DNA from 3 places in the Xanthomonas sp. CFBP 8152 genome. Region 1 is predicted to be linked to each of the others. Evidence: predicted binding sites of a transcription regulator. Region 1 holds the regulator's gene; each other region holds the start of a gene.

Region 1 (4,722 bases):
GACGTGGCCCTGGTCACCACCGACACCCAGCGCGTCGGCGGCCGCGAGCAGCTGCACAGCTACGGCCGTCAGCTCGGCATCGCCGTGCACGAGGCCGACAGCGCCGGGAGCCTGCTGGAACTGCTCGAGCGCCTGCGCGACTACAAGCTGGTGCTGATCGACACCGCCGGCATGGGCCAGCGCGACCGCGCCCTGGCCGCGCAGCTGAACTGGCTGCGCGCCGCGCACCAGGTCACCTCGCTGCTGGTGTTGCCTGCCAACGCGCACTTTTCCGACCTCGACGAGGTCGTGCGCCGCTTCGCCCACGCCAAGCCCCAGGGCGTGGTGCTGACCAAACTTGACGAGACCGGCCGCTTCGGTAGTGCGCTGTCGGTCGTCGTCGATCACCAAATGCCCATCACCTGGGTGACTGACGGACAGCGGGTCCCCGACGACCTGCACCGCGCCAATGCCGCCAGTCTCGTTCTTCGCCTTGAAGATTTGCGGCGCGCTGCCGATAAGCCCTGTACTCCGGAGCACAACCATGCAGTCGCGTGAATACGCCAAGCTGACCAACGCCTTCCCCCTGTCGGCGACCCGTCCCGAGCCCCTGGGCCCGGTGCGCACCATCGCCGTGACCGGCGGCAAGGGCGGCGTGGGGAAAACCAACATCTCCGCCAACCTTGCCGTGGCCTTGGCCGACATGGGCAAGCGCACCCTGCTGCTGGATGCCGACCTGGGCCTGGCCAACCTGGACGTGGTGCTGGGCCTGTCGCCCAAGTACACCCTGGCCGACCTGATCGCCGGCCGCTGCACGCTGGATGAAGTGATCATCGAAGGCCCCGGCGGCGTGCTGGTGGTCCCGGCCGCTTCCGGTCGCCGCCATATGGCCGAACTGGCCCCCGCCCAGCACATCGGCCTGGTCAACGTGTTCTCCGAACTGGAACGCGACCTGGACGTGATGGTCATCGACACCGCCGCCGGCATCACCGACAGCGTGCTGACCTTCTGCCAGGCCGCGCAGGACACCGTGGTGGTGGTCTGCGACGAACCGGCCTCCATCACCGACGCCTACGCGCTGATCAAGGTGCTCTCGCGCGAGCGTGGCGTGGACCGCCTGCAGATCATCGCCAACATGGTGCGCGACCCCAACGAAGGCCGCCTGCTGTACGACAAGCTGTCGCGGGTGTGCGAAAAGTTCCTCGGCGACGTGTCGCTGAACTACCTCGGCCACGTGCCGCAGGACGATTGGTTGCGTCTGTCGGTGCAGCGCCAGCAACCGGTCATCAAGGCCTACCCCGCCAGTCCGTCGGCGCAGGCCATCGCAGAAATCGCTCGCCGTACCTCGCGCTGGCAGGCCCCCACGGTGCCGCGCGGCAATGTCGAGTTCTTCGTCGAACGCATCATCCAACGGGGAGTGGCCGCATGAGCACCGCCACCGCAACAGCCAGCGCGCAGTACCGCGCCGTGCAGCGCAACAACGCCAACGATATCGTCACCCAACACGCCGACCTGGTGCGCCGCATCGCCCACCATCTGGCCGCGCGCCTGCCGGCGAGCGTGGAAGTGGACGATCTGATCCAGGCCGGCATGATCGGCCTGATCGAAGCCTCGCGCAGTTACGACTCAGAGCAGGGCGCCTCGTTCGAGACCTATGCCTCGATCCGCATCCGTGGCTCGATGATCGACGAGATCCGCCGGGGCGACTGGGTACCGCGGTCGGTGCACCGTCGCGCACGCGACGCTGCCGCTGCCGTCCGCAAGATCGAACAGCACACCGGCCGCGCCGCCGCTGCCACCGAAGTGGCCGCCGCGATGGAAATACCGCTGCCCGATTACCTGCGTCTGATGGAAGATGCCGCCCGCGGCCAGGTGCTGAGCCTGGAGTCGCGGATCGAGGATCATGGCGAGCTGGACACCACCGCCAAGGGTGGCCCCAATCCGCAGCAGATGATGGAGCGTGGCGAATTCGGCCGCGAGCTGGGCAAGGCGATCGGCCAGTTGCCCGAGCGCGAGCAGCTGGTGCTGTCGCTCTACTACGAACAGGAATTGAACCTGAAAGAAATCGGCGCCGTGCTCGGTGTCAGCGAATCGCGCGTCTGCCAGATCCATGGCCAGGCGGTGGTACGTCTGCGCGGCCGCCTCAAGGTCTTCGAACTGGCCGACGCCGGTGTCGAAATTGACGAATAATTTTTCGTGTTAGGAGCTTGATGTGAACAAGAACATGCGGATTTTGATCGTGGACGACTTCTCGACGATGCGACGCATCGTCAAGAATCTGTTGGGCGATCTTGGCTTCACCAATACCGCAGAGGCCGAAGACGGCAACAGCGCGTTGGCTGCGTTGCGGTCCGGCCCGTTCGATTTCGTGGTCACCGACTGGAACATGCCTGGCATGACCGGCATCGACCTGCTGCGCAACATCCGCGCCGACGCCAAGCTCAAGCACCTGCCGGTGATGATGGTGACTGCCGAAGCCAAGCGCGAGCAGATCATCGAAGCGGCCCAGTGCGGCGTGAACGGCTACATCATCAAGCCGTTCACCGCGCAGACGCTGGAAGAGAAACTGGGCAAGGTATTCGAACGTCTGGCGGCGACCGCCTGATGAACGTCACCGTGGACACCAATGCCGAACGCGCCGCGTTGATCGACCGCCTGCAGGGCGCGCTCGATGCACTGGAAAGCGGTGACGAAGCTGCGTGGAAGCGCGAGGTCGACCACCTCGCCGCCCTGCGCACGCGCCCGATGATGCAGGGCCTGAGCCGGCTCGCGCGCGAACTCGGTCAGGCGCTGGGCGAGTTGCCCACCGTGCCCGAAGAGGCCGGCGAGCTGGACGATGCCTGCTCGCGCCTGGACCACGTGGTGGAAATGACCGAGAAGGCCAGCCATCGCACGCTGGATCTGGTCGAGGAATGCCGTGAGCTGGCCAACCAGCTACGCGACGGCGGTCTGAATCAGGACCAGGGCGCGCTGATGGACAAGATGCGCCACAACCTGACCGAGCTGTCGCTGGCGCAGAGCTACCAGGACCTGAGTGGGCAGATCATCCGGCGCGTGGCCGGCATCGTCCGGCGCGTGCACGAGGGTTTCGGTGCGCTCGGCCTGCCGCCGAAGAATCCAGAGCCGAAGAAAGACGACGGCGGTCTTGCCGGTCCTGCAGTCAAGGGCCTGGACCGTCACGCGGTGTCGCAGGACGACGCCGATGACCTGCTGTCCGGATTGGGGCTGTAACCATGAGTGCTGTTCCAGACGATATTGCTGCCGATTTCATCGTCGAGGCCCAGGAAATCCTGGATCGCCTCGGCGAACAGCTGGTGTCGCTGGAGCAGGCACCGGACGAAGCCGATCAGCTCAATGCGGTATTCCGCGGCTTTCACACGCTCAAGGGCGGCGCCGGCTTTCTGGCGATCAAGCCCATGGTCGAGCTCTGCCACGCCGCCGAGGAAACCCTGGGCATGGCGCGCTCCGGCCAGGCAGTGTTGCAGGCGCATCACTTCGATGCCGCGCAGCAGTCGCTGGATTACCTGCAGGCCATGCTGGATGCAATGGGCTCGGGCGAAGCCGTGCCGCATGCACCGGCCTCGCTGATTGCGCAGTTCGATGCCAAGAGCGGCCCGCCGGCGGTCAAGGCCGCGCCCAAGGCCGCCGCCGCAGCGCCCGCACCCGACGACGCACATGGCGCCGCTGCGCCCGGCGCCAAGGCCGCGCCCAAGGCGGCGGCCAAGGGAGCCGACGCCGAGCAGACCGTGCGCGTGGACACCAAGCGCCTGGATGCCATCGTCAACCTGATCGGCGAACTGGTGCTGTCGCGCAATCGCCTCAAGACCCTGCGCACCCGCCTGCGCGACGAGGAACTCGACCGCGCGGTCAGCACGCTGGACATCGCCACCGCACGCCTGCAGACCGCGGTGATGCGCACCCGCATGCAGCCGGTCAGCAAGGTGTTTGCGCGCTTCCCCAAGGTGGCCCGCGATGTCGCGCGCACGCTGTCCAAGGAAGTGGAGCTGGAACTGATCGGCGCCGAGACGGAACTGGACCGCAACCTGGTCGAGGCCCTGGCCGACCCGCTGGTGCACCTGGTGCGCAACGCCATCGACCACGGCATCGAATCGCCGGCCCTGCGCGAAGCCACCGGCAAGCCGCGCAGCGGCCATGTGCGGCTGTCTGCGCAGCAGGAAGGCGACTACGTCAGCATCGAGATCCAGGACGACGGCGCCGGCATCGACCCCGAACGCCTGCGCGAGATCGCCCGCAACAAGGGCCTGATCGACGCCGAAGCCGCCGCCCGCCTGAGCACCGACGAGTGCCTGCATCTGATCTTCATGCCGGGCTTCTCGACCAAGGCCGAGGTCACCGACATCTCCGGCCGTGGCGTGGGCATGGACGTGGTGCAATCGCGCATCCGCGAACTCAGCGGGCAGATCCAGATCCAGTCCGAGCTGGGCCGCGGCAGCCGCTTCATGATCCGCGTGCCGCTGACCCTGGCGATCCTGCCGACCCTGCTGGTGCAGGCCGGCGAAGCGGTCTATGCCTTGCCGCTGGCCCGCGTGGTCGAGGTGCTGCACGCCCCGCAGACGTCGCTGGGCTGGTTCGACGGCCGCGCCGTGCTGGACCGCCGCTCGCATACCCTGCCGCTGATCGACCTGCGTCGCTGGCTGGGCGTGCCTGCCGAACAACCGCCGCTACTGACCGTGGTGCTGCTGCAGGCCGGCGAAACCCGTTTCGGCCTGGTGGTGGACCAGG
Region 2 (4,722 bases), on a different contig from region 1:
AGATCGGCACGCACTACCGCGCCATTACCGCACAGCACGTGGCTGCCGCCGGCGCCTGCCCGCTGTTCCGGCTGCCGACCACCGCCGCGCGCTTCACGCGGGGGCAGGGCCTGGCCTTGAACGAGACCTACTGCAGCCAGGTCCAGGATGCGCTGGACCACATCGCCGCCCGCGGCAAGCGCGCCATCGTGGAGCTGCACGACTCCATGCGCCTGCCGCAGCGGGTGGCCGTCAAGTCGGGCTATCGGCGCGACGCCAGCGGCGCGCTTGTGGATGCGCGCGGCAACCGCATCGACGATGCGGCGGCCGCCGCGGTCTGGGCCGACACCTATCCGCTGCGCAACTTCGGCTACCAGGGCTATTTCGATCGCCGCGACGGGCTGCTCAAGCTGTACGAGTACCGCGTGATCGGCACGCCGGGGTGCACGCTCTACAACGCGTCCGGCCTGCCCGACCTGTGGGCACGCATCGTCAACCGGTTCCGGCAGCACCCGGCGGTGTTCGGCTGGGGCGTGATGAACGAGCCCTATCAGGGCGACGAGCGCGCCGCCGACGGCAGCGTGCTGTCGATGGCGGCGCACTGGCAGAACACCGCCACCGCGTGCTGCAAGACCATCATCGATCGCGACCGCGACCACTTCGTGTTCGTGTGCGGCAACGGCTATGCCAGTGCCCGGCTCTGGCAGAAGGATTCGATGGGCCTGTTCGACATCCCCGATCCCTACAACCGCATCGTCTACGAAGCGCACAACTATCTGGACAACAACGGGGCTGGCGGCGGCAACTGGGTCGGACCGGGCGGGCGCAACGAAGTGATCCAGCCCGATACCGGCATCACGATGGTGACGCCCTTCATCGACGCCCTGCGGGATGCCGGCAAGCGCGGTTATCTCGGCGAGCACGGCTACCCGGCCGGCAACCGCAGCGCGGAGGTCGCCACCACGCGCATGCTGGCCCATCTGCAGGCGAACAATATCCCCAGCACGCAATGGTGCTTCGGCCCCGGCTGGCCGGATGACGACGTGCTCGGCATGAGCCGCGACGTGGGCGCAGACATCCAGGCCAAGAGCAATCTCGCTGCCGTGCAGGCCTTTTTCGACGTGCGCCTGTCCAGCTACATCCCGCCGCGCTAGCCACGCTGCCGCTGCCGGCAGGTGGCGGCGGTTTACACTGGCGGCATGCGCAAGAACATCCCGTGCCGCGCCGGCTGCGCGGCCTGCTGCATCGCGCCGTCGATCAGTTCGGCCATCCCCGGCATGCCGCAAGGCAAGCCGGCCGGCGTACCCTGCGTGCAGCTCGACGGCCAGGGCCGTTGTCGCCTGTTCGGGTTGCCGACGCGGCCGGCGGTGTGCGCCAGCCTGCGTCCGTCCGAGGACATGTGCGGTGCATCGCGCGCCCAGGCGCTGGCCACGTTGACGGCACTGGAGCATGCCACGCGGCCGTGAGCCGCGGCAGGTCACCGGCGCCCCTGACTGGCGCCACGTGAATTGCGCCTGGCTGCGGGTCCGCGCTGCCAGGGCGGCGCGGCCTGCCACGTGTTCCTGCCGTCACCTCTGCCCGCCTGCGTGCCCGCCGCGTCATGCAAGGGGCGTATGCGGCAGGCGCATGGCGGCGCATCCGTATCGCACGATGCCGATGCCGGTCTGCAGCCGTAGCGCAGGGACAAGGATTCAGTCGGTGCTGGAGAGGCCCAGGTACTGGTCCTTGAGCCGCACATAATGCTGCGCCGAATAATGCAGGCTCTCGATTTCCTTGTCGCTGAGCGTGCGGGCCAGCCGTGCGGGATTGCCCAGCCACAACTCGCCTTCGCCGACGATCTTGCCCGGGCCGACGACCGCCCCGGCGCCGACAAAGCCGTAGCGCTTGACGGTGGCGCCGTCGAGCACGCAGGCGCCCATGCCGATCAGGCACAGGTCTTCGATGCTGCAGGCATGCAGGATGGTGCCGTGGCCGACCGTGACGTCGGCGCCGATCACGGTCGGGTAGCCGGCCTTGTTGAACGGGCTGTGGTGGCTGACGTGGATGATGGTGCCGTCCTGCACGTTGGTGCGTGCGCCGATCTGCACATGATTGACGTCGCCGCGAATCACCGTGCCCGGCCACACCGACACGTCATCGCCCAGGCTCACCTTGCCGATGATGGTGCAGGCAGGATCGACATAGACGCGTGCGCCCAGTTGCGGGGTATGTTCCAGGAACGAGCGAATCGGGGTCACGATGATCTCCGGCATGTCGGCGGGCCGCCCGGTGCGGGGCACTGCCTGCATGATAGCGGGCGAGCGCCGGCACGCGGGAGGCGCTGGCGTGGCAGTGGAACCATCTGGCTGTGGCCCTGCATGACGCAGCGGCCCAGCATGCTGGAACAGCCGGCTCCAGAATATGTGAGGCTACGCCTGCACTTTCGCTGCAGCTTCGAATGGATCGCGTTGCAGCACTGCGCGCGTGGCGGTTTGCAGTCATACGCATCCAGCGGCGTTCAACGCACTGCCGCCAACAGTTATATGCCGTTGAACGACGCGCAAGGTCGATCGCTTCCGCGCAGGCAATGCGCACACCGCAAATGCCGCTGCGCAGACAGGTCGACGAATGCGTGGAGAGCCGGGCGAAGCGCTCTGCCGGCTTGCCCGACAAGCGCACAGCCATGCATGCCGCTGTCTTGAACGCCCCTGCGATCGGCCTAGAGTGCCGGTGCGGTTTTGCAAGACGGTGGTCGTTGTTGCGTTGCAGTGCCGATGCACTGTCGAAGGCCGTCGCAGTTGCGAGCGTGCTTGCGTCTTGATCGTGGTGGCGCTGCGTGGTCGCGTGGTCACGCGTGAGGCTGCCAATGCCGTTGCGCTTCCTGCACCAGCATCATCCGTTGACCCAGCGCGCCATGACACCTGCAAGTTCGTGCTGGAGTGCATCACGCCGTTTCAAGTAGAGAATGGGCGATCGGGGTGGGCCGCTTCGGCGCGATCGCCTCGCCGCTGTGCGGGGGGCGTACTGGTGGACGCTGGCCGGTTGCCGGCGGCCCCGGATCTGGCCTGCAGTGTGTCGCCGATGCGTGCGGCCATCGCCGTGTCGGGTATGCGCCAGCCGGTGCGCTGAACTGCTCGGCCGGCGGTCGTCGCATGGCGCTAGCGAAGTCGCCCTTACCAAAGAAATCCCGCGCACTGCCGATAACCCGACAGACCCTCCATCGTCATGGCGGGCTCTTCCGCGGACCCTTTGCAGATCAGCGCCGGCATGCTCAGAACCATCGACTCAGATCAACTCCGCCCCGGCATGTATGTCTACAAGCTGCTGGGCGCGTGGGTGCACCATCCGTTCTGGAAGACCTCGTTCCTGGTCGATTCGGATGACGTGGACAAGATCCATGGCAGCCGGATCGAGCAACTGGTGATCGACACCGCGCGTGGGCTGGACCTGGACACGGCAGCGCCGGGCGCACCCGATCCGCAGCCTGAGCCGGAGCAACCGCCGCCGCCGGCACCGGAACCCCCCGAGCCGGCCCCCACCGCGCGCACCGCGCGAACCAATAGCGTCACCGCACAGGTCGGTATCGAGTCCGAAGTGGTGCGCGCGCGCAAGATCTTCGAAGACGGCCGCGACATGGTCGAGGCGATGTTCCGCGATGTGCGGCTGGGACGCACCGTCGACACCGAGGCGGCGATGCCGCTGGTGGAAGCCATCAACGATTCGGTCTTGCGGCATCCGCAGGCCTTGATCAGCGTGGCAAGGCTCAAGACCGCCGACGACTACACCTATCTGCATTCGATGGCCGTGGCCGGCCTGATGAGCGGGCTGGCGCGTCAGCTCGGTCTGCCCGAAGGGCAGGTCGTCGAGGCGGCCATGGGCGGCCTGCTGCACGACATGGGCAAGGCGGTGACGCCGCTGGACATCCTCAACAAGCCCGGCAAGCTCACCGACGAAGAAATGGAGATCATGCGCCAGCACCCGCTGGACGGTCATCGCCTGCTGGTGGCCGGCGGCGTGCAGAACGCGGTGGTGCTGGAGATCGCGCTGCACCATCACGAAAAAATGGACGGCAGCGGCTATCCGAACCGGTTGGCGGGCGAGAACATCGCGCTGATGTCGCGGATGGGCGCGGTGTGCGATGTGTACGACGCCATCAGTTCGGACCGTCCCTACAAGCGTGGTTGGGATCCGGCCGAATCGCTCAAGCGCATGGCGTCGTGGCAGGGACATTTCGATCCGGCAGTGTTCCAGGCCTTCGTACGCCGGCTGGGGATCTATCCGGTCGGCTCGTTGGTGCGGCTGGAGTCGCAGAAACTGGCAGTGGTGATCGAGCAGACCCCCGATGCGCTGCTCAAGCCCAGGGTGCGCGTGTTCTATTCGGCCAAGCTGCGTAGCCATGTGCTGGTGCAGGACATCGACTTGTCGCGCCCGGACTGCCAGGACCGCATCGCGCAGATGGAAAGCCCCACCGACTGGGGTTTCCGCGATCTTGAGAAGCTCTGGCTGCCGTAATCCGTAGTCCGTAATCCGCTGGCCACAGGCCGCGCGCATGCACGCGGCCTACCTGGCGCGGAGATGCGCTGGGCGAGTGGGCTGGGTCCGCAGGCGTCCTCTGGCGACGGCGGCAGCCTTGCCGTCGTAATTGCCACCATCGCTGCCAGGCCCGGCATACCCCGCGCGCACCTGTGCCAGGCTCGCCGGTCACAGGCGGTTGCCGCCACGCCCGCCACGCCCGCCACGCCCATCGGCCCACCTGGTCAACCT
Region 3 (4,722 bases), on a different contig from region 1:
GCGGGCATCGGCCTGTTGCTGGCCGGCGTATTGTTGGCGCTGGGCAAGCGTGCCGGCCTGTGGCTGTTTGGCGCCACGCTGGCTGCCACCATCGCCTGGGCGCTGTGGGAAGTGGGCCTGGATGGCTGGGGTCTGGTGCCGCGTCTGGCCTGGATGTCGGTGCTGGGTCTGCTGCTGCTGCCGTTCTGGGGCGTGGCCCGTCGACGCATGCAGCCGTTGTCGGGGCTGGGCTATGTGCTGGTGACCGGCGTACTGCCGATCCTGGGCGCGACGCTGATCCTGTGGCCGTTGCTGCTACCGCGCAATGTCGAGCTGGCCGATGCCTCCACGCTGCCGGCCGGGGACGCTGCTCCGTTCAGCCGCACCAACGTGCCCAGCCCGGACGGCAACGTCGCGGCCAACCACGATGCCAGCAACTGGACCTCGTACGCCGGCTCCAACCTGTCCAACCATTACACCCCCGGTGCGCAGATCACTCCGGAGAACGTCAAGAACCTGAAGGTGGCCTGGGAATTCCATACCGGCGATCTGAAGCCGGCCGGCTCCAAGCTGGGCTACGCCTTCCAGAACACCCCGCTCAAGGTCGGCGACCTGCTCTACATCTGCACCCCGACCCAGAAGGTGATTGCGGTGGAAGCGGCCAACGGCAAGGAGCGCTGGCGCTTCGACCCGCAGACCAATCCGAAGGCGATGGCCGGCGTTGCCGCCACCACCTGCCGCGGCGTGTCGTACTACCAGGCGCCGCAAGGCACCGCCGAGTGCCCGACGCGGATCTTCTGGCCGATGGTCGACGGCCGCCTCGGCGCGCTGGACGCGCAGACCGGCAAGCTGTGCACCAGCTTCGGCACCAACGGCTTTGTCGATCTCAATGCCGGCACCGGCAACACCAAGCCGGGCTTCGTCGGCCCGACTTCGCCGCCGGTGGTGATGCGCGGTGTGGTGATCCAGCCCACCGGCCAGGTGCGCGACGGCCAGGAAGGCGATGCACCGTCCGGCGTGGTGCGCGGCTTCGATGCGCTCACCGGCCAGCTGCGGTGGGCCTGGGACCTGGGCAACCCGGCGATCACCGCCGAGCCGCCGGCCGGGCAGACCTATACCCGTTCGACCCCGAACGTGTGGTCGCTGATGGCCGCCGACGACGAGCTGGGCCTGGTCTATCTGCCGACCGGCAACGCGTCCGGCGATTTCTTCGGCAAGGGCCGCACTCCGCAGGATGAGGAATACACTGCCGCGCTGGTGGCCGTGGATGCGGCCACCGGCAAGGAGCGTTGGCACTTCCGTACCGTCAACCACGACCTGTGGGATTACGACATCGGCCCGCAGCCGAACCTGGTCGACTGGCCGGTGGCTGGCGGCGGTACCCGTCCTGCGGTAATCCAGGCCACCAAGTCCGGCCAGGTGTTCGTGCTGGACCGCGCGACCGGTGCACCGATCATGCCGGTCAAGCAGATCGCCGTGCCGCAGGGCACCGATCACGGCGACTGGACCGCGGCCACGCAGCCGATCTCGCCGGGCATGCCCAATACCGTGGGCGCACCGAGCCGCGAGTACGAGACCATCGTCGAGTCCGACGCCTGGGGCATGACCCCGTTCGATCAGCTGGCCTGCCGTATCCAGTTCAAGCAGCTGCGCTATGAGGGCATGTTCACCCCGCCGACCCTGCAGGGCTCGCTGGCCTTCACCGGCAACCACGGCGGCATCAACTGGGGCGGCGTGTCGGTCGATCTGCAGCGCGGCATCATGGTGATGAACAGCAATCGCCTGCCCTACACCCTGCAGGTCTACACCCGCGAAAAGATGGACGAACTGGGCGTGGTGTCGGTGTTCGACGGCAAGAGCAAGACGCCCGGCTACATGGCGCAGAAGGGTCTGGCCTACGGCGCCCGCAAGGAGCCGTGGATGTCGCCGCTCAACACGCCGTGCGTGGCACCGCCGTGGGGCTACATCTCCGGCGTGGACCTGCGCACGCAGCAGGTGATCTGGCGGCGTCCGCTGGGCACCGGTTACGACCAGGGCCCGATGGGTATCCCGTCCAAGACCAAGTTCGAGATCGGCACGCCCAACAACAGCGGCTCGCTGGCCACCGCCGGCGGCGTGACCTTCATCGGCGCGACCCTGGACGACTTCATGCGCGGCTTCGATACCCGCACCGGCAAGCAGGTCTGGGAGACCCGCGTGCCGGCCGGCCCGCAGGCCGCCCCGCTGAGCTACACCATCGACGGCAAGCAGTACATCGTGGCCGCAGTGGGTGGCCACGACCGCATGGAAACCAAGTCGGGTGACAGCGTCATCGCCTGGGCGCTGCCCGACGACGCAGGCGCCAAGCCGGCGAAGTAAGCCGACGCGGCGTCAGCAAGTTCTGCATCGATAGACCGGTCATCGCGAGATGGCCGGTTTTTTTTTTGGGATTCGGGATTCGGGATTCGGGAATGGGGAATGGGGAATGGGGAATGGGGAATCGGGAATCGGGAATCAGGAATGGAAAAGCGCTTTTCTGTTGCCGTCCGGGTTGGGCTGGATCGGTGGTGCGCCGGATTCCCGATTGCCCATTCCCGATTCCCCATTCCCGATTCCCTATTCCGCGCTCTTCGTGGCGTCGCACGGATGGCGCTGCCGGCGCGTCTTGGCCGGGTGCACGCGATCGGATCGCGTGGGGTGGCGGCCCGCGAAGTGCCTGCGGGATCTATCCATACTTCACTCAGAATTTACAATTGCGAGGCCGGCGTGCAGGTGCAAAAGACGGTGTCGCGGTGCGCTTAGCTGCTCTGAAGCCGCTTCCAAATCAAACACATCGGCATTTCAGGGATCCGGCCCGACAGATTCCGACGAACGGCGATTTCACGCCGTCATGATTCGGGCTGGAGCGCCGATACCCATGGAACCCCACGCAGTGCAGGACAGCGCTCCCCACTTCGAATCACGCAGTTGGACTCAGCCTATGTCGCCCTCACACGATGCCACCGCCGTCTGCCGCCCGCGCCCCGGCCGGAACCTTGCGCGTGCCACGACCGCATGGCTGCCTGCCGTCGCACAGATCGGGCTGCTGGTCCTGCTGACCCTGTACGCCGCAACGTTGCTGCCCGGCGGTCTCTGGGGCGGGTTGGGTCGCTTGCTACCGGCGCCGCTGGTGCTGGGCGCGGCAAGCGCCGGGCTGTGGTGGTGGCCGCGCCGTCGCAACGTCGCGCAACTGCAACAGATCCTCGGCACGGTGACGGCCATCGGTGACGGGCGCTTCCAGCGTCTGGATCTGCGCCATGCCTCCGGCGAGCTCGCGCCGGTGCTGCACGCCCTGCAGGCAACCCAGGACAAGCTGGGCATCCACATCGATGTGATGGAACAGGGCCTGCGCCATGGGCAGTTCGTGATCAAGGCGCTGGACGATCTGGACACCATGATCCGCATCGCCGACGACGACGGCCAAGTGCTATTTGCCAACCGCAAACTGCTCGCGATGCTCAAGCTGATCGAGCCGGATGTGCAGAGCTTTCGCCCCGGCTTCCATGCCGATGGCTTCGTCGGCGGCAGCATCGGCGACATCTATCCTGACAGCCAGGCCGCGATCGACCGCATGCGCGCATTGACCACCTCCGGGGCGGTGCGCGCGCCCTTCTTTGGCCGCCAGATCGACTTCGTCTACAGCCCGATCATCGCCGCCGACGGCACCAAGCTGGGCACCATCGCGCAATGGATGGACGTCACCGCACAGGTCAACGCCGAGCAAGCGCTGATCCAGATCATCGATGCCGCCGCGGCCGGCGATTTCAGCCGACGCATGCAGATCGACGGCATGGACGGCGTGTTGCGGGCGCTGGCCCAGGGCATCAACCGCATCTACGACTCGGTGGAAATCCACCTGGCGGCGCTGGCACGCGTGATCGGCGCCATGGCAGAAGGCGACCTCACCCAGCGGGTGGACGGCGATGCGCACGGCATCTTTGCGCGTCTGCGCGACGACACCAACCAGACCGTGACCCGGCTGACCGAGATTATCGGCGGCATCCAGGTCGCGTCGGACACGATCCGCCGCGCGGCGGTGGACATCGCCGCCGGCAACACCGACCTGTCCGAGCGCACCGAGCAACAGGCGGCCAATCTGGAAGAAACCGCCAGCTCCATGGAAGAACTCACCTCCACCGTGAAGCAGAACGCCGACAGCGCGCTGCAGGCCAATCGGCTGGTGGTGGGCACCGGCGAAGTCGCGCACAACGGCGGCCAGGTGATGGACGATGTGGTGTCCACCATGGGGCAGATCAGCACCGCCTCGCACAAGATCGGCGAGATCATCGGCGTCATCGACGGCATTGCCTTCCAGACCAGTATCCTGGCGCTCAATGCTGCGGTGGAAGCCGCCCGCGCCGGCGAACAGGGCCGCGGCTTTGCGGTGGTCGCCTCGGAAGTGCGCGCCCTGGCGCAGCGCTCGGCCGATGCGGCCAGGGAGATCAAGACGCTGATCGCCGACTCCACCGGCAAGGTCGAGCGGGGCTCGGGCCTGGTGCATCGCGCCGGCGCGACCATGCGCGAGATCGTCGGCTCGGTCAAACGCGTCACCGACATCATGAGCGAAATCACCGCCGCCAGCGCCGAACAATCCAGCGGCATCGAACAGGTCAACCGCACCGTCGCGCAACTGGACGAAGTCACCCAACGCAACGCCGCGCTGGTGCAAGAAGCCACTGCCGCTGCGCGCAGCCTGGAAGAGCAGGCCGTGGAGCTGGCCGATGC

The links. The regulator FliA, encoded in region 1, starts transcription of late flagellar genes. The targets are predictions, from matches to a motif close to TAAAGTTTNNCNNNCNNNGGCCGATAA.
Region 2: FHT09_RS11640 (HD-GYP domain-containing protein) is a predicted target of FliA. The motif match lies at 3,136-3,162, and genes of this name have one in related genera.
Region 3: FHT09_RS03085 (methyl-accepting chemotaxis protein) is a predicted target of FliA. The motif match lies at 2,847-2,873, and genes of this name have one in related genera.

The regions. Positions count from the first base shown of each region.
Region 1 is NZ_JACHNO010000005.1:167,147-171,868, forward strand. Features, by position in the region: gene flhF (flagellar biosynthesis protein FlhF) at 1-537, shown strand, start outside; gene FHT09_RS17900 (MinD/ParA family protein) at 524-1,408, shown strand; gene FHT09_RS17905 (RNA polymerase sigma factor FliA) at 1,405-2,169, shown strand; gene cheY (chemotaxis response regulator CheY) at 2,192-2,584, shown strand; gene FHT09_RS17915 (protein phosphatase CheZ) at 2,584-3,210, shown strand; gene FHT09_RS17920 (chemotaxis protein CheA) at 3,213-4,722, shown strand, end outside.
Region 2 is NZ_JACHNO010000002.1:932,634-937,355, reverse strand. Features, by position in the region: gene FHT09_RS11655 (cellulase family glycosylhydrolase) at 1-1,133, shown strand, start outside; gene FHT09_RS11650 (YkgJ family cysteine cluster protein) at 1,179-1,445, shown strand; gene FHT09_RS11645 (gamma carbonic anhydrase family protein) at 1,671-2,216, opposite strand; gene FHT09_RS11640 (HD-GYP domain-containing protein) at 3,226-4,470, shown strand.
Region 3 is NZ_JACHNO010000001.1:741,303-746,024, reverse strand. Features, by position in the region: gene FHT09_RS03090 (membrane-bound PQQ-dependent dehydrogenase, glucose/quinate/shikimate family) at 1-2,337, shown strand, start outside; gene FHT09_RS03085 (methyl-accepting chemotaxis protein) at 2,939-4,722, shown strand, end outside.